Regions from separate parts of the Devosia sp. 919 genome, predicted to be linked through region 2. Evidence: predicted binding sites of a transcription regulator. Region 2 holds the regulator's gene; the other holds the start of a gene.
The links. Region 2 encodes PhoB, which activates phosphate uptake and scavenging genes when phosphate is short. Its sites were predicted from a motif close to TGTCATNNANCTGTCAT; they were not measured.
Positions count from the first base shown of each region.

Region 1 (15,064 bases), 2.8 Mb from region 2:
CCCGATTAACGCGGAAGGCTTATGGGCGCTCCGCCTTGCGATTGCGCGCCGCCCAAGTCTTGAGCCGCAAGCCGTTGAGGCGGATGAAGCCCTCGGCATCATGGTGGTCATAAGCGACCGCGCCTTCCTCGAAGGTGACGAGGTCCATGGAGTAAAGCGAGTTGGGCGATGTGCGCGCAATCACATTGGCGCTGCCCTTGTAGAGCTTCACCGTGACTTCGCCCGACACATAGTCCTGGCTCTTGTCGATCATGGCCTGCAGCATCTCGCGCTCGGGGGAGAACCAGAAGCCGTTGTAGATGAGCTCGGCATATTTGGGCATCAGCTCGTCCTTGAGGTGAGCTTCGCCGCGATCGAGGGTGATCGATTCAATGCCGCGATGGGCCACCAGCATGATGGTGCCGCCGGGGGTTTCATAAAGCCCGCGCGACTTCATGCCGACAAAGCGGTTCTCGACGAGGTCAAGTCGGCCAATGCCATGCTTGCCACCGAGCTCATTGAGCTTGGTCAGCAGCGCGGCCGGCGACAGCTTTTCGCCATTGACCGAAACCGGATCGCCCCTTTCGTAGCCGATGGTGATGATCTCGGGCTCGTTGGGGGCCTGTTCGGGATCAACCGTGCGCTGGGGCACATAATCGGGATAAGGCACGCCGGGATCTTCCAGCACCATGCCTTCCGAGGAGGTGTGCAGCAGATTGGCGTCAACCGAGAACGGGGCCTCGCCCCGCTTGTCCTTGGACACCGGGATCTGGTTGCGCTCGGCATAATCAAGCAGCTGGGTGCGGCTGCGCAGGTCCCATTCGCGCCAGGGAGCGATCACCTTGATCGAAGGGTCGAGCGCATTGGCGGTCAATTCGAACCGCACCTGGTCATTGCCCTTGCCTGTGGCGCCATGGGAGATGGCATCGGCGCCGGTTTCCTGGGCGATTTCAACCAGGCGCTTGGCGATCAGCGGGCGGGCAATGGAGGTGCCCAGCAGATACTGACCCTCATACACCGCGTTGGCGCGGAACATGGGAAACACGAAGTCGCGCACGAATTCCTCGCGCAGGTCCTCAATGCGGATATCCTTGATGCCGAACATCTCGGCTTTCCGGCGCGCCGGCTCAAGCTCTTCGCCCTGCCCGAGATCCGCGGTGAAGGTCACCACTTCGCAGTTATAGGTTTCCTGCAGCCATTTGAGGATGATGGAGGTATCCAGGCCGCCCGAATAGGCGAGCACGACCTTCTTGATGTCTTTTGCCATAACTTTGGTTCTTGCGCTTGGGGGTTGGCGCCAGCTGGCGCCACAAATCGGGCGCACCCTATTCAGCCCGGGCCGGGCATGCAATTGTCCGGGCCGAATTTCTTGAGCACCCCTATGCCCGCCTTTGTTCCCGATCTTTCCGTGCTGCTCGCCTTTGCGCTGGCGGCTTTCGTGCTGGCGATCACGCCCGGACCAGACATGGCGCTACAGATGTCGCGCGCCATCAATTACGGGCGTGGGCATGGCTTTGCCACGGCAGCGGGGGCGATGAGCGGCATCCTGGTGCATACGGGCTTGGCCGCTTTTGGCATTTCGGTGCTGATCGTGGCGGCGCCGACGGCATTTCTCGTGCTCAAGATCGCTGGCGCCCTTTACCTATTGTGGCTGGCCTATGGCGCGGTGATGCATGGAGGCGGGCTGCGCCTGGCCGAACGGGCGGCCCGGACGCCAACGCTGCGCGAAAGCTATGCCACCGGGATCGGGATCAATCTGCTCAATCCCAAAGTGGTGCTGTTCTTCGTGACCTTCCTGCCCCAGTTCGTCGACCGGCACGATCCGGCCGCGCCCGGCAAGCTGTTTTTCCTGGGGGGCGAATTCATCCTGGTTTCCATTCCGGTGGCCATTGCCATGGTGCTGGCGGCCGAGCGCATGGCGGGCCTGCTCGCGACCAACAAGCTAGTGCAGCGCGCGCTCAACTGGAGCTTTGCGGCGGTGTTCACCGGTTTTGCCCTGACCATCCTCCTTGCCGAAGGGCGCCGCTAGGAACGGCTGGCCGCGTTTGTTCGTTAGCCCGGCAAAACAAGAGGGCAAGGCATGGACGTTCTGCGCATTATCCTGTCGGTGATCATTCCACCGGTCGGCGTCTTTCTTCAGGTGGGGCTCGGGCTGCAGTTCTGGCTCAATATCCTGCTAACGCTGTTGGGTTATTTCCCCGGCCTGATCCACGCCGTGTGGGTGATCTTGCGCAAATAGAACTAGTCGCGCGGCTTGCGGCTGGCGCGCCGCTCCCGCGTCATGCGAGTGGGGGCGTGGAAGTCGGGCCGCTTGGTTTGCACCCACGCAATGAACTCGGCCAGTTCCCGATCGGCCCGCAGCGCCTCGACGTCGTTGAGCTTGCTCGCCAGCTCGGTTTCGGAAAACCGCGCGTGAATGGCGCTGTGGCAGATCTGGTGCAGCTGCACCGTACCCAAATGGGTACCGCCCTTGAGGCGCGGCGTCAGATGATGGCGGCTGGATTTGGCTTCGGGCGGGATGGGGCGTTCGCACAGGGGGCAGATCAAAGGCGCCCTCGCCGCGGCCAAGCGCTCCGCTGCCGCGATGGCCGCATCGATGCGCCGTTGCGATGGTCTTGGCATCAGCCGATTTCGGCGAAGCGCAGCAGATACCCGTCCGGATCCTGCACACAGAACTGGCGTTGCCGCACCACGCCGCTGCCCGCCTGATAGATCTTGGTTTCAACGGGCAGGAACAACGCGACGCCGGCCGCCGCAAGGTGCTCGAGCACGGGATCAAGGGCGCTGACGCGGATCTGTAAGTTGATGCCGCGCCCGAAGGGAGGCTCGAGCGACCCCGTCTTCCAGTCTCGAGCCAAGCCGAGTTGGTCGAGCATGAGAAGGGCCCCTTCCCGCTCCAGCATGGCAAAGCCTTCGGCGGGCCGCTCGTAGCGAACGGCAAAGCCCAGGAGCTCGCAGTAAAAGCGCAGACTGCGCGAGAGATCGGCGACGGACAACTCGGGGATCAATGCCGGATCGCCGCCCATCGCTGCTCCCTTAGCCGGCGAGCGCTTCGCGATCCTTGCGGCTCAAGCGCTCGCTTTCGCTCTTGAGCTGGCCGCAGGCAGCAAAGATGTCGCGCCCGCGGGGCGTGCGCACGGGGCTGGCATAGCCGGCCTTGTTGACGATATCGGCAAAGCGCTCGATCCGCGAGGAAGGCGAGGTGCCATAGTTCGAGCCGGGCCAGGGATTGAACGGGATGAGGTTGATCTTGGCAGGAATGCCCGCCAGCAACCGCACCAGTTCGCGCGCCTCGGCATCGCTGTCATTGATGCCATCGAGCATCACATATTCAAAGGTGATGCGGCGGGCATTGGAGAGGCCCGGATAATTGCGGCAGGCCTCGAGCAGTTCTTCGATGGGCCACTTCTTGTTGATGGGCACGAGCACATCGCGCAAATCATTGTTGGTGGCGTGCAGGGAGATGGCAAGCATCACGTCGATCTCGCGCCCGGTGGGCTCGATAAAGGGCACGACGCCAGAGGTCGAAAGGGTAATGCGGCGCTTGGACAGGCTCATGCCGTCGCCCGCCGACGCGATCAGCAGGGCCTGCTTGACGTTCTCGTAATTATAAAGCGGCTCGCCCATGCCCATCATCACGATATTGGTGATGGCACGGCTCCCGTCAGCCGGAACAAGACCGCCATCATCGGGGCGGCTGCCGCCGGGGAAATCGCCCAGCCGCTCGCGGGCCATCAGCACCTGCCCGAGAATTTCCCCGGCGGTGAGATTCCGGACAAGCTTTTGCGTGCCGGTATGGCAGAACGAGCAGGTAAGCGTGCACCCGACCTGGGAGGAAACGCAAAGCGTGCCGCGGTCCTGCTCGGGGATATAAACGGTTTCCACCTCGACGGGTGGATAGAGCGGATTGGCGGGATCGCGGAAGCGGAACAGCCATTTGCGGGTGCCATCGCTCGAAACCTGCTCGGAAACGATCTCGGGGCGATCAAGGATGAACTTGTCGGCCAGCAGCTGGCGCACCGGTTTGGCGACATTGGTCATGCGCTCGAAATCGGTGACCCCGTTCACATAAAGCCAGTTCCACAACTGGCTCGCGCGCATCTTGCTTTCGCGCTCGGCAATGCCCGCGCCCACCAATGCCTCGGCGAGCTGCGGCTTGCCCAGGCCGATCAGCGAAGGCCGGCTGGCGACCGGCGAACGCACGGCAGACGAATGGTCAAGATTAAGCGCAATGCTCATGGGGGCAAAGGTCCGGAAGGTGCGGGATCAGGTGGCCAATAGCATATGGGGCGCGCCGGCGCAAAGTCACGGGCCCGGGAGGTGCTGAGGGGCTGCTATTCGCCAGGCGCGGGATGATCCTTGCCCTGGGTGGGGCGATCAAACAGCGAAGCCGTGAGAGCAACCGAGAAGGCGGCAATGATGACGACGGCAAAGTTGGCAACAACTCCCCACTCAATCATTCTTCCAGTCCTTTCAGATGGCGTCTTGCCAGCCAATGTAAGCCCAAACTGCTGATGAAACAACCAACCACCACGAAGGCTGCAGTGGGCGAGCCACTGGACGATTGCGCCAGCGCCACGATCGGCGCCAAAGCACCAATCCCCACCAGCGCCATGGGTACGCCATTCATGTAAGTGGCGGTCAGCTTGCGCTGTTCATTGCGGACGAGCTTGCTCAATCCCTCAGCATTCGGCGGAGACGGCCTGGGTGGCAGCGGTGGAGCCGGCGAGCGAGAAGGTTTGCGCCACCTTGATGCCGGCACTGGTGGTGCCTTCAACGACCAGGCTCGAGCCGGCCCGGATGGCGCTGGCGAGCGCATCGCTTTGCCCGGCATCGTCGAGCCAGGCGGCATCGTTCTGGGTAAAGAGATTGAAGGTCTGCCCATTCACCGTGACGGTCGCGCCGCTATCGGGCTGGAAGGTGAAGCCGGCAACCAGATTGAACTCGCTGGCGACATTTTCGCCGGGCCGGCTGGTGAGGTAGAGATAGGCCTGCGTATAGCCATCGGGCGTGGGGGTCACGGTGGTGGGCTTGGTCATGGCAAAGCAGACCGGCCCGGCCCCATCGGACGCTGCATAGCTCGACCAGTCCCGGAAATCACCGAGCAGCCGCACCGACTGGGCTGCAGCGCTGCCAACCGAAAGCAGGCTGGCCACGACCACAAGCGAAACAAAGCGCGAAACCATAAGGGGCCTCATCAAACACAGGAAGGACGAGGGCCGCGACGCGGCACCTCGCCCGGATAGGAGGATTGCTCGAGCGGGGTCCAGCCCCGATCAGGCGCAGGCTGCGTCGATGGCGTTCATCGCCGCCGTGGCGCCCGAAAGCGAATAGGTGTCGATCGTGTTGGTGCCGCGCTGGGAGGTTCCGCGCACCTGCAGCTTAGTGCCGCCCTTGAAGGCCTGGACAAACCCGCCTTCGTCGCCGGTCGAAGCCAGCCAGGCCGCCGAGCCCTCGGTGACCATCGGATAGGACTTGCCATCAATCGAAGCGCTAGCCTTGGCGTCACTGCTGTTGAAGGGGTAGCCGATAATGGTCTGCACCTCGTTCTTGGTGCCCATGCCCTTACGGTGAATGATCATGAAGTGAACGGGGTCGCGATTAACACCGGCGGGCTCGCTCGATTGCGGCGCGGCCGAGATATAGCAGAGCACCCCCGAAGCATCGGTCGCCTGCCAGGCGGTCCAGGCATTGAAACTGCCGAGCTCGGTTGCCTGCTGCGCCTGCGCGACAGGGGCCAGAGCCATGACCGCGCCGACCGCGAGCCCAAACACAAGGCTACCGGTTTTCAACGTCATCGCCAAATCTTCCTCATCTTTGAAGGTACGCATCTAGTGGGATTTGCTGCTCGCAAGCTTAAGCCCCACATGGTTACTAAGGTGTCAAGCGCCGCCACGCCCCAGCGCTAGCCATCAAGTGAGCGGCAATCGTGACGCTAAAAAGGCGCGGGGCAGCGGCAATGACGTGCTTTGCAGGTAAAGGGTCAAGCTCGCGTTAACACTGCCGTGAGCGGCTCACGCTTCGAGCGAATAACTTTGCTCGACCACATAGGGGCCGCCACCCACCGAGTCACGGCTGGAAAACAGCACAAAGCGCCTGGGCGTGAATTCAAGCGGCTCGAAGCGCCCGGCCTCGGCGATAAAGCGGGCCACCTCCTCGGGCGCCGAGCCGCGCAACCTGGCCAAGGTTATATGGGGCACGAATTTGCGGCCCTCGGCGGGAAGGCCGGCGCGCTGCAGCACCCGCTCCTGGGCCGCCTGCAGGCGGCTGAGCGCCTCGCTGGGCTCAACTGCGGCATAAAGCGCGCGCGGCTTGGCCCCCCCAAAGGCACCCAGATGGGTCAGCCGCACCGGAAAACTCAGAGACTGGCTCAACCGGTCGAGGCTGTCGGCGACTTCATTGGCGGTGCCATGATCCACATCACCGATGAAGCGCAGGGTGATGTGGTAATTCTCGGCATCGATCCAGCGCGCGCCGCTGAGGCCGCCGCGCTTGAGCGACAGGGCAAAGGCGATATCGCCGGGAACTTCAAGGCCAGTAAACAGCCGGGGCATGAGGCCTCCTTTGCCCGCGGGCAGGCAAGACAATCGCAGCCAGCCTAGCATAACTGCCTGAGAGGGGCAGTCGAATCGTCGCGGCTGGGCGAACAGGGTTGTAAAGGACTTCTCCCCCATCCATATTACCGATCAAGTGGCGCCCAACAACGCCCTCGGCGGGAGGAAACCGCCTTATCCGTCAGTGAAAGGATAGTGCATATGGCTGAATATGACCGTCAGACCCTGAATGCGCGGGCCGGCTCGGCCTTAGCCATCGACGAGGGCCTGCGCAGTTACATGCTGCGCGTCTACAATTACATGGGCATTGGCCTGGTGGTAACTGGCCTTGCGGCCTGGTTTGCTGCCGCCGCTGCCATCACCACCAATCCAGATGCCGCCGTGGCCCAACTGGCCAATGGCCAGTATGTGACCCAGTGGGGTTACCTGCTTTATGCCAGCCCGCTGCAGTGGGTCGTGATGCTCGCGCCCCTCGCCTTCGTGATGGTGCTGAGCTTTGGCATCAACAAGCTCTCCGTGCCCGCCGCCCAGGCCACTTTCTGGGCCTTCTCGGCGATCATGGGCCTGTCGATGAGCTCGATCTTCCTGGTTTACACCGACGCTTCGATCGCCAAGGTGTTCTTCATCACCGCGGCAACCTTTGGCACGATGAGCCTTTATGGCTACACCACCAAGCGTGACCTGACGGCGATGGGCTCTTTCCTGATGATGGGCCTGATCGGCCTGATCATCGCCTCGATCGTCAACATCTTCATGCAGTCGAGCATGATGGAGTTCATCATCTCCGCTGTCGGCGTGCTGATCTTTGTGGGCCTGACCGCCTATGACACCCAGAAGATCAAAGAAAGCTATGCCGAGCACCATGGTGCCGACACGCTCGCCAAGAACGCCATCATGGGTGCGCTCTCGCTGTATCTGGACTTCATCAACCTGTTCATGATGCTGCTCCGCCTGTTCGGCAACCGCGAATAATTCCGACCCGCGGCCCTGGGCCGCGGATTTCGATGGACACTGTTTGGGGACCGCAGTCATAAAGGCTGCGGTCCCTTTGCTTTGTCGAGTTGACGTATCGTGTCCGACTTCCGCCTGCGCCCGTTCGAGTGGTCCGATGTGCCCGCGATCACCCGCATCTACCGACATTATGTCGATCACACCGCCATTACCTTTGATACCGAAGCGCCCGACGAAACGGCCATCGCCGAGAAATATGCGGGCCTCTTGCGCTTGGGTCATCCGGTGATCATCGCCGAGCGCGCGGGCAAGCCCATCGGCTATGCCTATGCCAGCTTTTATCGGCCCCGCGCGGCCTATCGCTTCACCTGCGAGGATTCGCTTTATCTCGATCCTGCCGAAACCGGGCGCGGCATCGGCAAGGCAATGCTGAGCGAGCTTCTGACGCAGTCGCGGGCCTTTGGCTTCAAGCAGATGCTGGCGGTGATCACCGCCGATACGGCCAACTCGGTCGGCATCCACGAGAGATTTGGCTTCCACCGCGTCGGGTATTACGAAGCGGTTGGCCTCAAATTCGACCGCTGGCACGACATCGTGCACCTGCAACTGGCGCTTTAATCAGGCAGCTTGTTAAACCGATGAGCCTGAGCAACACCCGCTGAGGCGCGGCTGCAGTCCGCCGGACCGGCAACAGGCGGTTAACCCACCACCGCCAGTTGCGGATCGAGCACGCGGAGCACCTGCGCCAGTTCGTGGCCGCGCTTCAAAATGCGGCCCTGCTGGTTGGTAACGGCATATTGCCCCTGGCGATTGCGCAAGCGCGGGGTTTTCTCGATCAGGTAAAGTGGTCGCTCGGACACGCGGGCATATACCGAAAACACTGCCCGCTCGCGCAGGAAGTCCATGGCGTAATCTCGCCACTCGCCCTGCCCGACCTTGCGGCCATAAACCGACAGGATCAGCGCCAGTTCCTTGCGGTCAAAGGCAACAATGGCTGGGACCTTGCTGGGCTGCGGACTGGGCGGCGCCTCGGCCTGATGCACCAATTCGAGCTTCACCGGCTTGCTGTTTGGAACACGCGCTTGCACGCTTGGCCTCGCACTCCTTGTTGCAGAACCGTCATGATCGCGGCATTCGACCGGCGATGCAAGCGCTTCACGGCACCGCCATCGCCCTAGGCCAAAATACCCCATTTAGGCCACACTGCTTCCCTTTGGCTGCCCCATTGCACCGCGACAGTGTCATCGTTGCCCCAAGGCTGGTGGCTGGCCGACCGAGCCCCCCGAAGAACGCCGCCACCAGTTCCTCCAAAGAGCAGTCAACTTCTCCCGTCCCTGGTTTCCAGCGGCGGGAGATTTGTTTGGGGGTCAGCGCTCGTAGGACGCAGCGCCCAGAATGGCTCCTGGCAGCCCATTGCGGTCTTCCTGCACGATCACGGCGATGCCGTCGCCCGCTTCGGCGGCAAGTTCGGCCAATGGCAGTTTGAAACGAGCGCCAGCCTTGCCTTCCCACATGCCCAGCATGTGTCGGCCGGTGACCACCTGGGTATAGCTCATCGCCTTGCCCGCGTTTTCGCCGCGCTCGATCTGCACCTGCGCCTGGCGCAGATAGGTGACGAGCCAAACCACTGCATCGGCGGTTCCGGCACGAGGGCCGATCTCGACCTCGAGCATGCCGGCATCGCTTTCGATATCCACCGGCAGGGTCAGGCTGGCCGAGCGAATGGCGCTATGCACTTCGGCGCGGCGCGAGCCCACCACATCCTGCTTGCCGTTGACCACCATCTGCGGCGTGTAGATGCGCGGCGTGCCCCAACTCTTGGCATAGGCGCGCTGCCGGTCGGAATTGGCCGGATTGCCGAAAGTGTCCTTCCAGCCCACATAATCCCAATAATCGACATGAAAGGCGAGGGCGATCACGTCCTCGTCTCGGCCCAGGCTCGACAGCAGCGCATCGGCCGGCGGGCAGGACGAGCAGCCCTGGCTGGTAAACAATTCAACCACAGCCTTGGGCCGCTCGCGCAGGCTTTCGGCCTGGCTAGAGGGGGCCATGGCCAGAAGTGCGATCATCGCCATGATTACGGCGGGGGTGCAAGGAGGAACCATCCCCAAGTTGTAAGCCACAGATTGGTTGGCCCGCCAGTCAAAACGGGGTGACAAATACCGGCTCGGTTAACCTTAGGCGGGAGCGTGGCAGACCAGCTCCAGGTTATTGCCGTCGGGATCGAGCACAAAGGCGGCATAATAATCGGGACCGTAATTGGGCCGGAGCCCCGGGCCACCATTGTCGCGGCCACCTGCGGCGAGAGCGGCGGCATGGAATGCATCCACGGTCGCGCGGTCGGGGCTGCGTAGGGCGACATGGACCGGCATCGCGCCGTCGGCTGCGGTCAGCCACAGATCGGCGGGTTCGCCCGTTCCGCCCAGCCCCGCAACCCCGGGATAGGCCGCTTGCTGGCTATAGCCGAGCGGAGCCAATGCTGCCTTGTAAAAAGCCAGCATCGGCTCGAACTGCCCGGTGACAATGCCCAGATGATCGATCATTTTTTCCACTCCATTTGCGTATGGCGGAACCCTCGCAGCCCCTTGCGACAAACCCTGTCAGCAGCAAACGAAAATGGCGGCCCCCAAGGGCCGCCATCAAGAATTATCTGGCGCGGGAATGAACCCTTATGCGGCCACGAGGCTGCGCAGCACATAGTGCAGGATGCCGCCATTCTTGTAGTAATCGAGCTCGTTGGCCGTATCGATGCGGCAACGGGTTTCGATGATAAAGCTTGTGCCGTCGGCGCGGGTGATCTTGACCGGCACAATAGCACGGGGAGCCAGGTTTTCCACCCCGACGATGTCGATGGTTTCGGTGCCGTCGAGCCCCAGCGTCTGCCAGCTCTCGCCGTCCTTGAACTGCAGCGGGATCACGCCCATGCCCACAAGGTTGGAGCGGTGAATACGCTCGAAGCTCTGCGCGATCACGGCTTTAACGCCCAAGAGATTGGTGCCCTTGGCCGCCCAGTCGCGCGATGAGCCCGTGCCATATTCCTTACCCGCAAAGATCACGAGCGGCGTGCCCTGGCCCTGATAGGCCATGGCCGCATCATAGATCGGCATCTGCGAGCCATCGGGACCCTTGGTGAAGCCACCTTCAACGCCCGGCAGCATCTGGTTCTTGATGCGGATATTGGCAAAAGTGCCGCGCATCATCACCTCATGGTTGCCGCGCCGGGCGCCATAGGAGTTGAAATCGCGCGGGGCGACCTGGTGCTCCTGCAGATATTGGCCCGCCGGGGTGGAGGGCTTGAACGAGCCGGCCGGGGAGATGTGGTCGGTGGTGATCGAGTCAAGGAACAGGGCCAGCACCCGCGCGCCGTTGATATCGGTCACCGGCTTGGGGGTCATGTCCATGTCTTCGAAATAGGGCGGGTTCTGCACATAGGTCGAGGAGCTGTTCCAGCCATAGGTTTCGCCGCCTTCGATGGCGATGGCCTGCCAGTTGTCGTCGCCCTTGAACACATCCGAATAGCGCCGCTTGAACATTTCAGGCGTCACATGGGTGCGCACGATCTCGGCGATCTCGTGATTGGTGGGCCAGATATCGCGCAGATAAACCGGCTGGCCGTTCGAGCCGATGCCCAGCGGCTCAGTGGTGATGTCGACATTCATCGAGCCGGCAATGGCATAGGCCACAACGAGCGGCGGGGAAGCGAGGAAGTTCGCCTTCACATCCGAATTGACGCGGCCTTCGAAATTGCGATTACCCGACAGCACCGACGCAGCCACCACGTCGCCGGTCTGGATCGCCTTGGAGATGGCGGCCGGCAGCGGGCCCGAATTGCCGATGCAGGTGGTGCAGCCATAGCCGACAAGGTTGAACCCAAGGGCATCAAGATCGGCCTGAAGGTTCGCGGCGGTGAGGTAGTCGGTCACCACCTGCGAGCCGGGGGCCAGCGAGGTCTTGACCCAAGGCTTGGAGTTGAGGCCGAGGGCGCGTGCCTTGCGGGCAACGAGACCGGCAGCCACCAGCACCGATGGGTTGGAGGTATTGGTGCAAGAGGTGATGGCGGCGATCACCACATCACCATGCCCGATGCTGAACTCTTCGCCTTCCACGGGAACGCGGGTGTCCTCGGTCTTGCCGAATTCCTTGGGCAGCCCTTCGATAAAGGCCTGCTTGGCATTGGTCAGAACGATACGGTCTTGCGGGCGCTTGGGACCCGAGATCGAGGGCACGACGGTGGAAAGATCGAGCTCGAGGGTCGAGGTGAACACCGGATCGGGCGAATTGGTGTCGCGGAACATGCCCTGGGCCTTGCTATAGGCCTCAACCAGCGCCACGCGCTGCGGGTCGCGGCCCGAAGTGGTGAGGTATTTCAGCGTATCGGCATCGACGGGGAAGTAGCCGCAGGTGGCGCCATATTCAGGGGCCATATTGGCAATGGTCGCCTGGTCTTCGAGGCTGAGGTAGTCGAGACCCGGGCCATAGAACTCGACGAACTTGCCGACCACGCCCTTCTTGCGCAGCATTTCGGTGACGGTCAGCACGAGGTCGGTGGCGGTGATGCCCTCGTTGATCTTGCCCGTAAGCTTGAAGCCCACGACTTCGGGGATCATCATGGTGATGGGCTGGCCGAGCATCGCTGCCTCGGCCTCGATGCCGCCCACGCCCCAGCCCAGCACAGCCATGCCATTGACCATGGTGGTGTGGGAATCGGTACCCACCAGCGTATCGGGATAAGCGACGATCTCGCCGTTCTCTTCGCGGGTCCACACGGTCTGGGCGAGATATTCGAGATTGACCTGGTGGCAGATGCCGGTGCCGGGGGGCACGACGCGGAAATTGTCGAAGGCCGACTGGCCCCAGCGCAGGAACTCGTAGCGTTCGCCATTGCGTTCATATTCGAGCTCGACATTCTGCTCGAAGGCCATCGGCGTGCCAAAGCTGTCGACCATCACCGAGTGATCGATCACGAGATCGACGGGCACCAGCGGATTGATCTTTTGCGGATTGGCGCCGAGCTTGGCGGTCGCATCGCGCATCGCGGCCAGATCCACCACGGCCGGAACGCCGGTGAAGTCCTGCATCAGCACGCGCGCCGGGCGATAGGAAATCTCGTGCTCGGTGCTGCGCGTCTTGAGCCATTCGGCCACAGCCAGGATATCGGCCTTGGTGACGGTGCGGTCATCTTCGAAGCGCAGCAGGTTTTCCAGGACCACTTTCATGGAATGGGGCAACGCGGAAACGCCCTCCAGCCCGTTCTTTTCGGCTTCGGCGATGGAATAATAGGTGTAGCGCTTGCCGCCGACCTCAAGGGTCGATTTGGCGTTGAAGCTGTTCAGTGAGGTCACGGTGTTCCGCCCTGTCATCTAGCGTTGCGGCGAACGCGGGGCGTGCGGCCAACGGGCCGGGCAACCGCCCAAAGACGTCGCCTTTCCTGGAATGACTCCAATCTAGAGGGCTTATATCCAACAAAGATTACCCTTGCCAGTGCCGCCTTTAGTTCAATACGAGATGGGGCCATGTCCCCTCGGCAAGTGTTTCCAGCCCTGCATCTGCGCGCCCAAGGCCTTCAATGCGGACGGGGCGGCACGCCCCTTGGCCAGCCTTTGGACCTCTTGGCCGAACCGGGCACGGCGCTGCTGCTGCGCGGACCCAATGGCGCGGGCAAGACGACGCTGCTGCTGACGCTCGCGGGCGTAGTAGCGCCCATAGCGGGCAGCCTTGCGCTCGACGGCGTTGATCCCGACGAGGGGCCATTTCTCCATTTCTGCGGCCACCGCAACGCGGTCAAGCCGCGGCTGAGCGTCGAAGAAAACCTGCAGTTCTGGGCCGCGCTGAACGGCGGCGATGGCCTGCCGGTGCCCGATGCGCTGGAACAGGTGGGCCTGGGCGCCCTGGCCCGGCTCGATGCCGGCTATCTGTCGGCCGGGCAGGGGCGGCGCCTGGCGCTGGCCCGGCTGCTGGTCTCGCCGCGCCCGCTGTGGCTCCTTGATGAACCCACCGCCGCGCTCGACCGGCAGGGTCAGGCATTGGTTGCCGGCCTTATCGATGCGCAACTGCAAAGCGGCGGCATTGTCGTGGCCGCCACCCATGACGAACTCGCCCTCGCCGATCCCACGCGGATCACCACCCTGACCCTGGAGCCGAGCCGATGAGCGGTTTTGCGGCGGCGCTCGGGCGCGACCTGCGCCTCGCTCTGCGCGGGGGTGGCGATGTGCTGACGCTCGTCCTCTTTTTTGTAATCGTGGGCGTCGTTGTGCCCTTTGCCGTTGGTCCCGACCAGGCGCTGCTCGCCCGGCTTGCGCCGGGCATGATCTGGATCGCGGCGTTCTTGTCCATGCTGCTCGGGCTCGATCGGCTGTTCCGGCCCGACCATGAGGATGGCACCCTGCTGCTCTTGCGTCAGGCGGCGCTCCCTATGCCGGCGATCATCGCCGCCAAGCTGCTGGCGCACTGGCTGCTCGCGGCCTTGCCGCTGCTTCTTGCCAGCCCGCTGCTGGCAATCTTGTTATCTATGGACCTTGCGAGCTTTTGGCGCACCCTGCTGTCGCTGCTGGTGGGCACGCCGGCGCTTGCCGCTTTTGGTGCTATCGGCGCGGCGATAACGGTGGGGATCGGCCGGGGCGGTTTGCTGGCCCCGATCCTCATCGCGCCCCTTTCGGTGCCGGTGCTGATCTTTGGCGTTGGCGCCATTCCGGCTGGGCCTGGACCGGATCAATCCGGCAGCGCCTTGCTGTTTCTCGCGGCGATTAGCCTCATCGCCTGCGCCACTGCGCCCTTTGCTGCGGGTCTTGCGATAAGTGCGAGCGAGGATTAGTTGAGCCCCATGACGCTTGCAACCGCACCCAAACAGCGCTGGTGGAACCGGATTGCCCATCCCGGGCAGTTCGTCGCCTGGACGCGCCCGCTGCTCTGGCCACTCACCGTGGCCACCGCGCTCCTGTTCCTGGTTGGGCTGTGGTTCGCCTTGTTCAACTCGCCCCAGGACTACCAGATGGGCGACACCGTGCGCATCATGTATGTGCATGTGCCCACCGCATGGCTGAGCCAATTCGTTTACGCGACCATGGCCGTTTCGGCGCTGGGCACCCTGGTCTGGCGCCACCCGCTGGCCGATGTGGCGATGAAGACCGCCGCGCCCCTGGGCGCCTGCTTTACAGCGCTGGCGCTCTTTACCGGCTCGCTCTGGGGCCGCCCGACCTGGGGTACGTTCTGGGAATGGGACGGGCGCATGACCTCGACGCTGGTCCTGCTGTTCATCTATCTCGGCATTATTGCGCTCTGGCGCGCCTTTGACGACCAGCTGCGCGGCGCCCGGGTGATTGCCGTCTTCACCCTCGTGGGTGCGGTCAATATACCCATTATCAAGTTCTCGGTGGATTGGTGGTCGACGCTCCATCAACCCGCCAGCGTCTTTCGCGCCGACGGGCCGCGCATGCCGCCGTCCATCCTGACGCCGCTCTTCGTGATGTTCTTTGCCTTTACGCTGCTGTTCATCACGCTCCAGCTCAAGGCCATGCACACCGAGATCAAGCGCCGGCGCGTCGCTACGCTCGAGCGCCGGGCAGCCCAGGGAGCGGCAGACG
Region 1 covers NZ_JABAOL010000001.1:34,671-49,734, forward strand. Annotated here, with positions in the region: gene HRQ64_RS00150 (argininosuccinate synthase) at 20-1,246, opposite strand; gene HRQ64_RS00155 (LysE family translocator) at 1,361-2,008, shown strand; gene HRQ64_RS00160 (YqaE/Pmp3 family membrane protein) at 2,060-2,218, shown strand; gene HRQ64_RS00165 (restriction endonuclease) at 2,221-2,601, opposite strand; gene HRQ64_RS00170 (VOC family protein) at 2,601-3,005, opposite strand; gene rlmN (23S rRNA (adenine(2503)-C(2))-methyltransferase RlmN) at 3,016-4,218, opposite strand; gene HRQ64_RS20315 (hypothetical protein) at 4,314-4,439, opposite strand; gene HRQ64_RS00180 (amino acid transporter) at 4,436-4,657, opposite strand; gene HRQ64_RS00185 (invasion associated locus B family protein) at 4,662-5,165, opposite strand; gene HRQ64_RS00190 (invasion associated locus B family protein) at 5,256-5,777, opposite strand; gene thpR (RNA 2',3'-cyclic phosphodiesterase) at 5,994-6,533, opposite strand; gene HRQ64_RS00200 (Bax inhibitor-1/YccA family protein) at 6,735-7,505, shown strand; gene HRQ64_RS00205 (GNAT family N-acetyltransferase) at 7,605-8,102, shown strand; gene HRQ64_RS00210 (DUF2794 domain-containing protein) at 8,183-8,530, opposite strand; gene HRQ64_RS00215 (DUF1223 domain-containing protein) at 8,852-9,559, opposite strand; gene HRQ64_RS00220 (VOC family protein) at 9,662-10,027, opposite strand; gene acnA (aconitate hydratase AcnA) at 10,154-12,844, opposite strand; gene ccmA (heme ABC exporter ATP-binding protein CcmA) at 12,998-13,633, shown strand; gene ccmB (heme exporter protein CcmB) at 13,630-14,295, shown strand; gene HRQ64_RS00240 (heme ABC transporter permease) at 14,305-15,064, shown strand, end outside.
Region 1: the regulator PhoB is predicted to act here: its motif matches at 8,591-8,607, upstream of HRQ64_RS00210 (DUF2794 domain-containing protein).

Region 2 (15,064 bases):
GCTTCGTGCTGGTGCTTGCCATGGCACTGGCTGCGGGGATGAGCCTTTTTAGTTCGACTATCCCGTTGCTGCTGCTGACGACGGCGTTTATCCCGTTCGGGCTTATCGCGGCATTCCAGGTGCGCTACACGCCGCTGACGGAGGCATTCACCTTCGTCGCGGTGACGATATTCCTGTTCATCACCAGCTATTTCGTCGCGAACTTCGTGGGTGAAGCTCCGGAACGGCGGGTCCGGCTGATCGTTCGTGCTTATATGGCCATCGCCGTGCTGTCGTCAGTGCTCGGCGTCTTGGCTTATCTCGGCCTCATGCCGGGCGCTGATGCCTTTGTGCTGTATGGTCGCGCCAAGGGGCTGTTCAAGGACCCCAATGTGTATGGCCCCTTCCTGATCCTGCCGGCCATGTATGTGCTGCGCGACGTATTTTTCCTGCGCGGCGGCAAGCTCTTGATCCCCGCCATCTTGTTCATGCTGGTGATGATCGGCGTGTTCATGAGCTTTTCGCGGGCGGCATGGGGGCATTTTGCCCTGTCGTCGCTGCTGGTGTTCGGCTTGTGCTTTTTTCTGGAAGCTTATGCCCGCGACAAGGTGCGGATGCTGATCCTGGCGCTGGCGGGCTTGTTTGTGATCATGATCGCGTTCGCCGGGTTGCTGAGTATCCCGGCAGTGGGGAGCCTGTTCGAGGAGCGGGCCAGCGTCACGCAGGATTATGATACCGGCGATACCGGGCGGTTCGGGCGGCAGGGCTATGCGTTCGACCTTGCGCTGTCGCATCCGCTGGGACTTGGACCGACCGAGTTCCACAATCTGCGCATCATCGAGCAGCCGCACAACACCTATGTCACCGTGATCCAGGCCTATGGCTGGGGTGGCGGCGCCTGTTATTACCTGCTGGTGCTGGCGACGTTGTGGCGCGGGTTCCGCGGCCTGGCCGACCGGAGCCGGCGCAAGCTGCTGATCCCGGCACTGGCGGTGTTTATCCCGCTCGCGCTGCAATCGGGCGTGATCGATACCGATCACTGGCGGCATTATTTTCTCGTCGTAGGGTTGATCTGGGGCGTGACTGTCCGGGCCGATCCAGACCTGCGGCTGCCCGCTTTGCGCAAGCAGGCCGCCCGAGGGCTATGACCCTCAGGCGGGCGGGAAGCGTCAGCCCATTGCGAGCACGCCCCCCAGCACGATCATCGCCAGCGTAACGAGCATGGAATAGGCCAGCAGAATGGACAGCGGCGGCGCGTGTTCGGGCTTAAGGGCCCGCGCTAGCAGCAGCAGCAGGATGGGCAGCCAGTCTAGGGTGAAGCGCTGGGCGGCATATTGCGAGAAGCCGTTGGAATGGTAGAGCAGCGTCAAGCCAAGAATGGCGGCGCAGGTGCCCAGACCCCACCAGAAGCTGCGGTTCCAGTTACCCAGAAACACCCACAACAGCACTGGCGTGACGAGGAATAGGGACGCGCCATTGGTGTCAAAGCCGCCCATCTCGGTCAGATAAGGGCCGGTGAAATCCACATGCGGGCCGGCGATGAACATGTAGATGAAGTTGAAGATGAAGTAGGCGGGGGCAAAGATCCCGATTTCGCGTACCCGCGAGACAAGGAAGTTGCCTGCTGTCTCCCCCGTGTCGAACTGGGGTGGGAAGATATAGTTGTAGCCCGTTTCGGTGAAGGAATCGAAGCGGACATAGTTGTAGGCGAGGTAGAACAGCACCCCGAGAATGGGGAAGGCAGCAAGGGTAAAGGCTCGCCGCCAGGCGGCCCGATCGATGCGGAACAGGGGCACGCCATCTTCGAGCAGGAGGATGTAGAGGAAGGGCAGGTAAAGGATCGTCATCTGCCGCGACAGGAAGGCGAGCGCGATGAAGAGCCCCGCGAGCAAACCGTTGCGGCGCCCAACCGCGAAGTAGATCGCTGCCGTACTGAACAAGGTCCCCCAGCTCTGGGCGAAGAACCAGACCCGGTCGCCCCGAATGGTGACAAAGGCGAGCGGCGTCGCGAACAGCACCAGCAAAACGAGCAGAATGGTCAGATCGCGGTTGAGCTGTATCGACGCGTTGGCGATGCGCCACCAAAGCCAGCCGGTGAGGCCAAAAGCAAGGATCGTCAGCGGCAAGAAGAAGTGAAAGCTGCTGCCGAACAGGGCTACGAAGGGCAGGATGACCAGCCCGGGCGCGGGCGGAAACACCACATAGGTGCGGCCCTCATAAAGCGCGCAGTCGCCGTCAAAGCACGGCCCGGTGGTATCGAGCCGCCCTTCGAGCCAGGATTGGGCGAGCAGCGCGTAGCTGTTGGTGCCGGGCACTTCGCGCAAAATCGAAACTGCCATGACGGCGAGGAAGGCGAGGACGAGCCCGCCCAGCACCCCTGAGATAACAAGACGCTTGCTGTTCACTTCTGCCCCCAATTACTGGGCAAAAACCTAGCCAGCAAAGAATGAAGAAAATCTCGCTGCAATTAGCAACAATTGGGAGGGAAGATGATTGGGGCTGAGCGCCAGTCGTGTTGCTGTTTCTATGCTTTCCCAAGCATTTCCACCCGCGGTTAACGGCGTGAACATGGAAAGGCACTAGGCTGCCCCGGTTCCTGCCGTTAGAGGCCAGTTGCTTGCGCGCGTTTGACTCCCAGATCGACCTTTATCAGCTGCTCGGAATTATCTGGGCGCGCCGGTGGGCCGCGCTGCTGGTGCTCCTTGTGGTGCCCGTGCTGGCATATGTTGCCGTGTCACGCGTTCCCCGGCTTTATGAATCTTCGGCCACGATCCTGGTGGAGCCACGACCCAACTACTTCGGGGCGGGTCAGCCAGCGTCCGTATCAGTTCCGGACCGAGCGACCATTTCCAGCAATGTGCAATTGCTGCGGTCACGCGACACTTTGATGGATGTGGTGGCGCAGCTCGGGCTGGCGCAGCAAGCCGAGTTCAACGGCGGCGAAACGGGGCAGGCGGCGTTTGACGCCGCGGTGCTGGCGCTCGAAGAGCGTACGTTGGTAACGAGCGAATTGGGAACCGCGATAATCTGGCTGAAGACCCGGGCACATGCACCCGAATTGGCACGCCAATTGGCGCTGAGCATCGCCGAAACCGCGATCGCCCGGCGGGCGCAGCAGGGGCTCGACGATGCCCGGCAGGCATTAGCGTGGCTTGAGAGCACGATACCGGAGTTGCGGCAGCGAGTGTTTCAAGCCGAGGACGCCGTGGCCAAGTTCCGCATTGCGCGGGGGACGATTGGGGACCTGCCGGAGGGCAGCATGGTTGGCAGCCAATTGAGCGACATGGCGGGGCGACGGCTTGCGGCTGAGGAGCGCAGTTCGAGCTTCAGGGCGCGTGCGGCGGTGCTGCGGCAGCGCCTGGCGCTAGGAGGTTCGCTGGTGGGCAGCACGGAACTGGCGGCGGATGCAAGGGGCAGAAGTCTCATTCAGCTCCGGGCCAGTCTGCAGGGACAGCTGGCGCAGCAAGCCAGCAGTTTATCGTTCAACCATCCGAATGTTCTGGGATTGCGGGCGCAGATTGCGGACGTCGATGCGCAACTCGCTACCGCGGCGCGGCACATTGCTGACCAGATGGATCGGCAGGCCGAGACTGAAGCGGCTCTGGCTGCGGCACTGGCGGCCGACCAGCAGATCTTGCAACAATCCGTCGGCGGGGAAGAGCGCGACAGCGTGGCCCTCGCGGCGCTGCAGCGCGATGCGGCGGCGCAACGTAGCGTCCTCGAGCGTTACCTGCAGCAGGCGGAAGCGGCGCGGGCTCAGGTAGACGGGGGCGCTGCATTCCCTGATATGCGCCTGGTGTCGCATCCGGTGGTGTCGAGTGCACCGGTTTCGCCCAAGACCGGGCTGGTACTGCTGGCGGTGATGATCACGGCGGGAGCGCTGGTGTTGACCTATCTGATCGTCACGAGCCTTGTGGCCCGTCGTCCGGCTGCAGGATAGGGTCGATCAGTCGGGTTTTGGCTGGCGCCACTGGCGCAGCTGCTTGGCAAAGCTCCAAAGCTTGTCGTTCTGCTTGATGTGCCGCTTAAGCGCGCGCTTGCCATTAAGGAGGGCGGCGGCGGCAGTGCCCTTAGCGCTTAGCGCAATCGCCGCGTCGTTGATCGGCGTCTTCTGGGTCCAGGAGGTTTTGTAGGCGAAATCGCCCACGCCCATATCGATGCTGCTGATCCCGGCGGCGATAAGATCTTCCACCAGCAGGAACATCAGGAGGCCCACAAGGCTGTATTTGGAGGCCGGCCCGTCCGTGTTGGAGTTGATGTATTGCGAATAATGACAGGGGGAATAGGTGCCTACCGCCGTCGCCACGATTTCCTCGGCGACATAAAGCGCATGGAGCGCTACGGCCGGCTTGTCCTCGCTGGCGCCGGCAATGGCCCCATCCCGGAACAAGGCGCGGAAGTGAGGCTCGGCAAAGACATTTGGCACGCCCATTTGCCGGAATCGCACGGAGCGATGCTCAAGGAAGGCCGCATGGACTTGGTCGATGTGCTCGAGCGTTGTGGCGCGGCGCAAAGTGACGGGACCTAGCGTTTCCTCGAGCCGGCGACGCCCGCGCAGGATATCGACCCGCCGCTTCTTAGGAAGCGTTTCGAGCATGGTGGGCGCAATGTCGGCATAATAGAAATGGTCCGGCGAAGGCTGATGGGGAAAGCTGAGCAGGGGATTGTCTATGCCTCGCCATTGGGCAGGCAGGTGCTCGAAGCTGAGCACATCGACGCCGGCCTCGTCTCGCAACCGGGCAAAGGCCCGGTTCAGCACGGGTCGGGTAAGAAGCGCCGCAGCATCGCGCCGAACAGGCATCCAGTCGCTGTTGCCAAAGGAGGAGCCGGGAATGGCCGCAAAGGTGCAGCCGGCCTTGCGGTGAAGATGCAAGGGAAGCAGGGCGGCGGGGCTGCCATCGAATTCGATCTGTAGGGTGACGAAGTCCGCATCTTCGAGCTGCTGGGCGCGGGCAATCTCGGCAATCCAGTCGAAGCGCTGGTAGGGCGTGAAGATCGCCTCGCGCTCAAGAGCGCGCCACGCCGGCTCGGCAGCGGCGAGGCCGCGCTGCAGGGTGATGCCGCCGCCGGACGTCGTGGAACCCGGAGCCGGCTGGTTGGCAAGCTCGTTGATCAGGCGTTGATCCGTGGTGGTCATGCACTGCCCCGCCGTTCCCTCAAGAAAACAGCGTTAGCAGCCGGCTTTTAACAAACCGCTTGAGCAGATCGTTACAAAATCATCAACAGGCGAGAGCAGGATCGCTCAGGCGGGCTGGGCGAAACGCTCGTCAAAGGCATAACCAGCGCCCCGCACCGTGCGGATCGGATCGGCATCGCGGCCCCGGTTGATCGCGCGGCGCAGGCGGCCGATGTGCACATCAACGGTGCGTTCATCGACATAAACCTCGTTGCCCCAAACGCCGTCGAGCAACTGCTCGCGCGAATAAACCCGGCCGGGATGGCGCATCAAATATTCCAGCAGGCGGTATTCAGTAGGGCCAAGATGGACGTCGCGGCTGCCCCGGCGCACCCGGTGAGTGGTGCGATCGAGTTCCAGGTCACCCAGCTTGAGCGAGGCGGTGACGAGATTTGGGCTGGCGCGGCGCAGCAGGGCCCGCACCCTGGCAACCAGTTCAGGCACCGAGAAGGGCTTGACCATGTAGTCATCGGCGCCGGTCGCCAAACCCCGGATGCGCTCTTCTTCCTCGCCGCGAGCCGTCAGCATGATGATGGGGATCAATGCGGTTTCCTGGCGGGCACGGAGACGCCGGCACAACTCGATCCCGGAAATCTCGGGCAGCATCCAATCGAGCAGGATCAAGTCGGGAACCTTGTCCTTGATATGCTCAAGCGCATCATTGCCGGTTTCGGCCGTGAGCACCGCAAAGCCCTCTGCCTCGAGATTGTAGCGCAGGAGGATCGAGAGGTCTTCTTCGTCTTCGACAACAAGAATTGTGGCTGGCATGGGTTACCCTCCAGTCGGGCTCATTGGCCCGATTGTTCAACTGCGCACTCCCTTTCCCTAGGGGCAGGGTGGCGCCAAAATAAACCTTGGTGCGTGCTATGCTTTGATTTGCGTGCGGTGCAGTTCCTGAACGTCGCCCGTAAGCTGCCGGCCGGTTTGCAGGTAGTAGGCCCGCTCGGCAATGTTGGTGGCGTGATCGCCGATCCGCTCGAGGCTTTTGGCGCAGAACAGGAGGTGGGTGCAGGTGGTAATGTTGCGCGGGTCTTCCATCATATAGGTCAGGAGTTCGCGGAAGAGCGATGTGTGCATGGCATCGACCTCGTCGTCGCGATTGCAAACCTCGATGGCAGCGGCAGCGTCGCGGTTCGAATAGGCATCGAGTGCGTTCTTGATCTGGCCCAGCACCAGCGCCGTCATGTTCTTGACGCCGTTATAGAAGGTGGGCTGCAGGTTCATGCCTTCGAGCTTGAGGGAGCGGCGGGCCAGTTGCTTGGCCATGTCGCCGACGCGCTCCAGGTCCTGGGCGACGTGGATCGCGGTGATGATGGCGCGCAGGTCCGAAGCCATGGGTTGGCGCCGGGCGATCATTGACACCGCCATGTCGTCGATGCGGCGCTGCATGTCGTCGATGCGCTGGTCGGCGATGATGGTGAGGTCGGCCAGTTCGCGGTCAAGCTTGAGCAGCGACTTGGTGCCGTTCTCGATGGCGAGTTCCACCATGCCGCCCATTTCCGCGATGGCCTGGGCAAGCGCGACCAGTTCGTCGCTGTAGGACGTTACGATGTGGTCTTTAGTGGCGGGCATGGCGTTTCCTCCGTTGGTGCCGGGCAAATCAGCCGATGCGGCCCATGATATAGTCTTGCGTCTGCTTGTGGACCGGGTTGGTGAAGATGTCTTCGGTCACCCCTTCCTCGATCAGCTTGCCCAGGTGGAAGAACGCGGTTTTCTGGGACACACGCGCTGCCTGTTGCATGGAGTGGGTGACGATCACGATCGTGTAGTTCTCGCGCAACTCATCGATAAGTTCTTCGATGATTGCGGTGGCGATCGGATCAAGGGCCGAGCAGGGCTCGTCCATCAGGATGACCTCGGGGCCGACCGCGATGGCGCGAGCAATGCAGAGACGCTGCTGCTGGCCGCCCGACAGACCGGTGCCGGGCTCGTTGAGGCGATCCTTGACCTCCTCGAACAGACCGGCCTTGCGGAGCGAGGAGACAACGATCTCGTCGAGATCGGACTTGTTGCGCGCTAAGCCGTGAATGCGCGGTCCGTAGGCGACGTTCTCGTAGATGGATTTGGGGAACGGGTTGGGCTTTTGGAACACCATGCCGATCCGCGCGCGCAGTTCCACCACGTCGAGCGCGGGATCGTAGATGTCTTCGCCGTCGAGCTTGATGGTGCCGCCGACTCGAGCGCCTTCGATGGTGTCGTTCATGCGGTTGATGCAGCGCAGGAAAGTCGACTTGCCGCATCCCGAGGGGCCGATAAACGAGGTCACCGCGCGATCGGGGATGTCGATGGAGATGCCGAACAAAGCCTGCTTGGCGCCGTAGTGGACGGTTACGTCCCGGGCTTCGATCCGGATAGGACGATCCAAGGCGGCAGACGGGTTCATGGCGCTAGTCACTGATTGTTGGGTCAACTTCACCTTACCGGCAAGCATGTCCATTTTCGATGTCCTTGTTGCGTGAGGTCGATCAGACGCGCTTTTCGAGGCGCGAGCGCAGATAGATGGCCGTGCCGTTCAGCACGATCATGACGCCGAGCAGCACCATGATGGCCGCTGCCGTCCGCGGTTCAAAGAAGTTGCGGTTCTCGTTGCCCTGCCAGAGATAGATCTGGACGGGCAGGGCGGTGGCCTGATCGAGCGGGGTAGCGGGCACCTGGGCCACAAAGGCCTTCATGCCGATCAGCAGGAGCGGCGCTGTTTCACCAAGGGCGTGGGCGACGCCCAGAATGGTGGCCGTGAGGATGGAGGGAAGCGTCACCGGCAGTACATGATGGAACACCATCTGCGTCTTGCTGGCCCCCATGCCCAAGGCGGCTTGGCGCAGGGCGGGGGAAACGCCCAGCAGCGCGCCACGGGTCGCGATGATGATGGTGGGAAGCGTCATCAGCGTCAGCACCAGACCACCAACCAAGGGAGCCGAGATGGGCAGGTGCATGTAGTTGATGAAGACCGCGGCGCCGAGCAGACCGAAGACGATGGAGGGCACGGCGGCGAGGTTGTTGATGTTGACCTCGATGAAGTCGGTCAGCCGCGACTTGGGCGCAAATTCCTCGAGATAGATCGCCGCGGCGACACCGATAGGAACGGCCAGGACGATCACGATCAGCATCATGTAAAGGGAGCCCACAAAGGCGCCCAGCAGGCCCGCGGAGGCCGGCGCGGCGCGGCTATCGGCATTGGTGAACAGTGACCAGGCAAAGCCATTGGTGACGGTGCCGTTCGCCTCGAACGCATCGATCACGCTGCGGGCGGCCGGTGACAGCTGCTGCTGCGCATCGCCGAGCGAGCGGTTGATGTTGCCCTTGATCCAATTATCGGCGTTGGCCGAGGCGAGAACGTCCACCGGCACAGTGCGGCCAAGCAGCGCTGGATCGGCAACGAACATCTCCCGGAGTTGATGGCGGGCATTGGTTTCCGGAATCGAGAGGAGTTCGCGCGAGGTGATCTCGGTCCCCGGCGGCAGCTTGGCGAGCAGCGCGGCCTCTAGGATGCGGTTCCAGTTCAACAAAGCCAGTTCACGCCGCCAGCGCAAATCCGCCGCCTGATATTCCGCGGGCGAGGCGAATTCGCCCGCCACGGGCGCAGGGCCGACATCGATGATGGCGGGATCGAAGAACACCTCCAGATGCAGGTTGGACTGGACGAAAGCCGGGATCCCCTTGCGGGTCACATCCACGAACAGGAGGGCGACAAAGCCCAGTGCCAGAACAATGGCGCCGATGCCCAGCCCTCGAAAGATCGCTTCGTTCCGGTGCCGACGGCGCAAGCCCGACCGGACCAGGCGCGTGCGCTGCTGGGAGATTTCGCGGGGGGCAGTGGTGAGGGTGGTGGCCATGTTACTCGTACTGCTCCCGGAAGCGGCGGACGATATAAAGCGCGAAGATGTTGAGGCAGAGGGTAATCACGAAGAGGGTGAGCCCCAGGGCAAAGCCGACGAGGGACTGAGGGCCGGAGAAATCGGTATCGCCGGTGAGCTGGTTGACGATGGACACGGTGATGGTCGCAACGGGCTCGAAGGGGTTGCCGCGCAGCACGGGTGCATTGCCCGCGGCAAGCACCACGATCATGGTTTCGCCAATCGCGCGGCTGACGGCCAGCAAAAAGGCGCCAACGATGCCCGGCAGCGCGGCGGGCAGCAGCACTTTTCGGATGGTTTCGCTCTGGGTGGCCCCAAGCCCGTATGAACCATCGCGCAGAGTGCGTGGCACCTGGTTGAGAATGTCGTCGCTGAGCGAGGAGACAAAGGGGATGATCATGATGCCCATGACAATGCCGGCGGTGAGGGCGCTGGTGGCATTGATGTTGAGCCCGACTAGACGGCCGAAATCGCGCAGGAATGGCCCGACGGTCACGAGTGCGAAAAACCCGAAGACGATGGTCGGAATGCCGGCCAGCACCTCGATCAAGGGCTTGGCGACGGCCCGCAGCCGGCGCGGCGCATATTGGCTTAGATAAATGGCGGCCATCAGGCCTAAAGGTACGGCCACCAGCATCGCGATGGCGGTGATCATCAGCGTGCCGGCGAGGAGCGGGAGCAGCCCGTAGCGGCCGTAATTGCCGGCAGCGGGGGCATTATTGGGGGCCCAAACCGTACCGAAGAAGAAATCGAACGGATGGATGAAGGTGAAGAAGCGGATGGCTTCGGTCAGCAGGGACGCAACAATCCCAAGGGTGGTGAGGATTGCGACCGCCGAGCAGAGCAGCAAAACGATGTTGATGACCCGCTCCACTGCGTTGCGAGCGCGAAGACGGGCAGTAATCCGCTTGCGGGCGTAAAGAAGCGCGGCACCGCCACACAGGGCGGCGACCAGCAGCACGCCGGCATTGGTGAGCATTTGGAACCAGCGCAGGTGCTCCCCGGCGGCTTGCTCATAGGGTGCGACTTCGCCAGCAACGCCAAAGCCCGAGGCGATAGCCTGGATGCGGCCGATGGTGGCGTTCAGGCCGGTCTGGTCGAGCGACTGGAGGGTTTCGAGGGGAATCTGCGCAACGATGTAGTTGTGGGTGATCTCGCCACCGAACCAGGCCCAGAGCAGCAGAACCAGCAGGGCGGGGATCATGGTCCAGATGGCGGTATAGGCACCGTGATATTGCGGGCGCGAATGGACCTTCTGGCCACTGGTTGTGGCAAGAGCGCGGCTGCGCGACCAACCCGTCTGGTAGGACAAGCCGAGCAACACCAGCAAGAGGCCGGCAACAGCAAGGGAATTCATGCGATGCTCCCGCACATAAGGGAGCGGGCCACCTTGGAGGGTGGCCCGCCGGATCGATTACTGTGTCGGGCCAGCTTCGAAAGCGGCCATAACTTCTTCGGTTTTTTCGGCGGGCTGGGGAATCAGGCCGGCAGCTTCAAGCACGCCGCCTTCGCCGGAAACGGCCTCTGACAGGAAGAAGGCGACATAATCTTCAAGGCCCGGGATGACGCCGATATGCTGGCCCTTGACGTAAAAGAACAGCGGACGGCTGACAGGGTATTCACCCGCTGCAACGGTTTCCTTGGAGGGCGTTACACCGTCAACGGTGGCGACCTTCAGGGTATCGGTGTTCTGCTCGTAAAAGGAGAGTCCGAAAACGCCGACGGTGTTGGGGTCGGAGTTGAGACGCGCCAGAGTTTCGGTGTAGTCACCCGAGATCTCGGTGACCACGTCCTGACGGTACGTGGTGCAAGCGGCTTCTGCTTCGTCCTCGCTCAGCCCTTCAGGCAGCCCGGCTTCCTCGCAACCGGCGTCCACAACGCGTTCCTGGAACACTTCACGCGTGCCGTGGTTCGAAGCCGGAACCGCCAACATGATGGGCTGGTCGGGCAGCGAAGGATCGATTTCGGACCAGTTGGTGTAGGGATTGTCCACGAGCTCGCCGTCCACAACGACCTTGTCCGCGATTGCCTTGTAGACATGGACAGGAGTGAGGGCGAAGTCGGGGCCCGATGCGGCAGAGGCAAAGACGATGCCATCAAAGCCGAACTGGATTTCCCGGATGTCAGTCACGCCGGCGGCGGTGCAGGCTTCGCGCTCGCCGTCGCGGATCTGGCGGGATGCATTGGCAATGTCGATGGTGTTGTCGCCAACGCCAGCGCAGAACTGGGACAAGCCACCGCCCGTGCCGCCCGAGCCAACCACTGGCGTGTTGAATTCAGGGAAAGCTGCGCCGAATTCTTCAGCGACGATCGACGCGAAAGGCAGAACGGTGGAGGAGCCGGCGATCTGGATGGTATCGCGGGTCTGGGCGAACGCAGCAGTGGAGCCGGCAACAAGCGCAACGGCTGCAGCACTGGCAAGAAGTGCAGTTTTCATGTGGTTCCCTTTTCGGAGTTCGTCTTTATCGTGTTAGCCGATCCGGCAAGTCCGGGCCCGCGCTGTGACCCGGCCAACCTATGAAGCCGTGGCGACGGTTTTATTACGGATGTGCAACACCTGTGTGACGGTGCAAGCCATTGCGGCTAAGAGCGAATTTCAATGACAACGCCACGCTTGCCAAAGGACGGGCGTTCCCAGGCGGCATAGGTGAGTAGGCATGCCACGGAGTGCCTCGGGCGATCCGCTGCGGGATTAACACGGGGAGAATTGAACCGCAGGCGAGATCTGACCGTTAGCTCACGGACAGGAGGCCCTATGAGAAACGTTCTTATCGCTCTCGCAATTTTTGTGGTTCTCGGCATCGGGGCCGTCGTGGTCAGCTCGTTCAATGCCGCAGGTCCGCAGCGTGACGTCACGGCACCAGAGTCTCTGGAAGGCGGCGCCGAGGCCTCACAGTAAGCCGGTTTGATCGAGCGGGCACTGCGCCAACAGCCCGCCTGATCTAAAAGGAGCCGCCCTGGGGGCGGCTCCTTTTAGATCAGGCGCGGCCGCCATCCACGCTCAGGATCTGCCCGGTGATCCAGCTGGCATGTTCGGAGGCTAGGAACAGCACGGCCTTGGCAATATCGGCGGGCTCGCCCAGCCGGCGGAGATGAATGGAGTCAACAAGCGCCTTTTGCCCCGCCTCACCATAGCTTTCCCATTGCCGCTGGGTGGCGGGATTGGACAGCACAAAGCCAGGGGCGACACTGTTGACCGTGACGCCATGAGGCCCAAGCTCCAGGGCGAGTTGCTTGGTCAGCCCGACCAGGGCGTGCTTGGCAGAACTATAAGCCTGGATGCCAGTCAGGCTTGGGCGCAGCCCGGCCCCCGAGGCAATGGTGACGATGCGTCCGCCTTTTTGTGCTTTCATGCCGGGCGCTGCGGCCTGGGCGCACCAGAAGGCAGCATCGACATTGGCGGCAAAGAGCTGATGCCACGCCTGTTCGGATACGTCCTCGAGCGGTTGGGCCACCTGGCCCCGCACGCCCCCGGCCGCCAGAGCCAGAACGTCAATGCCCCCGAGCAGGGCGTTGATTTCGCTGAACCTTGCCTGCACCTGACTGCGGTCGGACAGATCAAGGGTCATGGTGTGTTCAGCACCTGCGGCCTTGGCTTCGACGAGCCCTTGTGGGTCCAGGTCAAGAGCCACGACACGGGCGCCGGCTTCAACCAGCGCCGCAACGATGGAGCGGCCAATGCCTTGGGCGGCGCCCGTGACGACCGCGCGTTTACCGGTGAAATCTAGCTGCATGCTGCCAACAACTCGTCCAGAACGTCCCAGGATTGGGGGCGGCCATTTTCCACTTCGTGCACCAGCTCAACCAAGCGCTTGGTGACCGGGGCGTCAACGCCCGCTTCCTTGGCCAGATCGATGATGATGGCGAATTGCGCGTCCACCTCGGTCTTGCGCTTGCGCACGGCGATGTCGCGCCATACGCCCGAATGGGTCTTGGCGGTGTGGCGGTTGTGTTCTTCCATGGCGGCAATGGAGCGCTTGGCGTCCTCGGTTGAGGAGCCCGGCATGAAGGCAGCGGGATCAAACCCGTTGAAGCCCAAGGGTGTCACGCCACGGGCGCGGGCGACGGCCATAACTTCGCGGCCAAGGCCTTCAAAGACGGCGGCGTGCTTGGCGCTGGCGAAGTTGTCCGACATCGAGGCGGGGGTGAGGGCGGTGGCAAACAGCATGCCGCCATAGCCCATCTTGCCCCAGAGATAGCCCCAGATATTGGTGGTGAGCTCGGCATCAGGCTCGTAGAGCGAGAACAGGCGATGCACTTCGCGCAGCCGGTCGGTGACCGAGCCGTCGAGTTCACCGATCGCCACCTTGCCGCGATTGCCCAGGAGGATCTTGCCCGCTTCGAGCCAATCGGCGCCGAAATTGACAAAGCAGCCAATGGTGCGCTCGGCGCCGATCAGCTTACCGATGGTGAGCTCGTTGAGGCCGTTCTGTGCCGACACAACATAGCCGTCTTCGGCCAGGAACGGCCGGAGCGCTTCAATGGCCGCTTCGGTGTGCTGCGCCTTGACCGCCAGGATCACGGTCTTGAACTTGCCGGTGACCTCAGCGGGTAGGGCCGCCTTCAAGGGCTGGGTGAAGGTTTCCACCGGCCCTTCGATGAGCAGGCCATTTTCGTTGATGGCAGCGACGTGCTCGGGGACGATGTCCACCAGCAGCACATCCTCGCCGGCGCGGGCCATGAAGGCGCTGAGCGTGCCGCCAATGGCGCCGCCGCCCCAGATCAGGATGGTGTCGGTCATGCCCAGCCGTCCTCGATCAGCGCGCGGGTTTCAGCAATGGCAACGTCCCAGATCGCCTGCATGTCTTCGTCCGAGCGCTGGTAGCGGCCGCCGAAATTGCCGTCGCCGAGGTAGTCCTTGACCTTGCCGGCGTCCATGGTCTTGAGCTTGTCGAGATCGGCCATCGGCTTTTGCTCGTCGGGCATGCCGATGTTGGGCAGGCGCGTCCAGGGGAAGTTCTCCATCCAGGAAGCGTGCGAAGCCACGGGATCGATGGCGTGCACCTTGGCGAGGGTCTTGGGGGCGTTCCACCAGTTGTGCCAGCGGATTCGGCAATCGGGGTTGCTGTTGAGCCATTCGAGCGCCGCGGTCTGGCCGGGGGTGTTGCCGCCATGCCCGTTCACGAACAGCACGCGCTTGAAACCGGTGCTCGCGAGGCTATCGAGAATATCGGTGATGATGCGCCCATAGGTATCCATGCGCAGGGTGATGCTGCCGGGGTAGGTGGCGAAATAGGGGGTGATGCCGAAGGCCAGGGCCGGAAACACCGGAATGCCATAAGGTTCAGCAGCTTCCACCGAGATCTTCTCGGCAAGAATCGAGTCCACCGCATTGCTCAGATAGGCGTGCTGTTCGGTAGAGCCGAGAGGCACGATCGCCCGGTCATCCGATTTCAGGTAGGCTTCGACCTGAAACCAATTCATGTCGGCGATTTTCATGCTGTCTCCTTGGCAGTGGTATTGTTTCTCAGGGTATCAAGCAGCGGCAGGACGTGTTGCTGCACGAAAGTCCGGTCCGGCGCGTGCCGGTATTCGAATGCCTGTTGATGGGGAGCGACCTTGGCGGCCATCCAGTCCAGGCCGGTGGCATAAACCACGACGTCGACCTGCTCTATAAAGCGTTCGAGCTCGGGATCGTCGGCCATGGTGATCGCCGTGCTGGTCACATGAGGGCAAAAGCGCATGACGCCGGACTTCATCATCGCCATGAACTGGGGGAAGATGGAGACGATGCCGACCCGCATGCTTGGATCGAGGCCGGCGAGGCGCGTTCGGGTGGCCTCCGAGGCAATAAACTGAAGGCCGAGCACCGGGATATTGGTGCCAACGATCTGCTCGACTTCAGCCCGCCGGTTGGCGAAGGTTAGGATCAGGTCGGCAGGGGGCAGGGGCGCTCCATTGCGCAAGGCATCGACGGTTACTGCCACAAGAGTGTCAGTTGCGGGCAAGTTCGGGCGAATGTGGTCGGCATAGGCCTGGGTTGCATCGGCAAACAAGCCCACCAGCACGAGATTGAGCCCGTTTGCCTGCTGGAACCGCAGATGGCCAGCGCGAC
Region 2 covers NZ_JABAOL010000001.1:2,861,435-2,876,498, reverse strand. Annotated here, with positions in the region: gene HRQ64_RS13950 (O-antigen ligase family protein) at 1-1,127, shown strand, start outside; gene HRQ64_RS13945 (hypothetical protein) at 1,149-2,384, opposite strand; gene HRQ64_RS13940 (GumC family protein) at 2,597-3,919, shown strand; gene HRQ64_RS13935 (GNAT family N-acetyltransferase) at 3,926-5,116, opposite strand; gene phoB (phosphate regulon transcriptional regulator PhoB) at 5,222-5,923, opposite strand; gene phoU (phosphate signaling complex protein PhoU) at 6,020-6,727, opposite strand; gene pstB (phosphate ABC transporter ATP-binding protein PstB) at 6,756-7,538, opposite strand; gene pstA (phosphate ABC transporter permease PstA) at 7,621-8,988, opposite strand; gene pstC (phosphate ABC transporter permease subunit PstC) at 8,990-10,366, opposite strand; gene HRQ64_RS13905 (substrate-binding domain-containing protein) at 10,424-11,446, opposite strand; gene HRQ64_RS13900 (hypothetical protein) at 11,765-11,908, shown strand; gene HRQ64_RS13895 (SDR family NAD(P)-dependent oxidoreductase) at 11,988-12,743, opposite strand; gene HRQ64_RS13890 (ketopantoate reductase family protein) at 12,734-13,750, opposite strand; gene HRQ64_RS13885 (creatininase family protein) at 13,747-14,448, opposite strand; gene HRQ64_RS13880 (GntR family transcriptional regulator) at 14,445-15,064, opposite strand, start outside.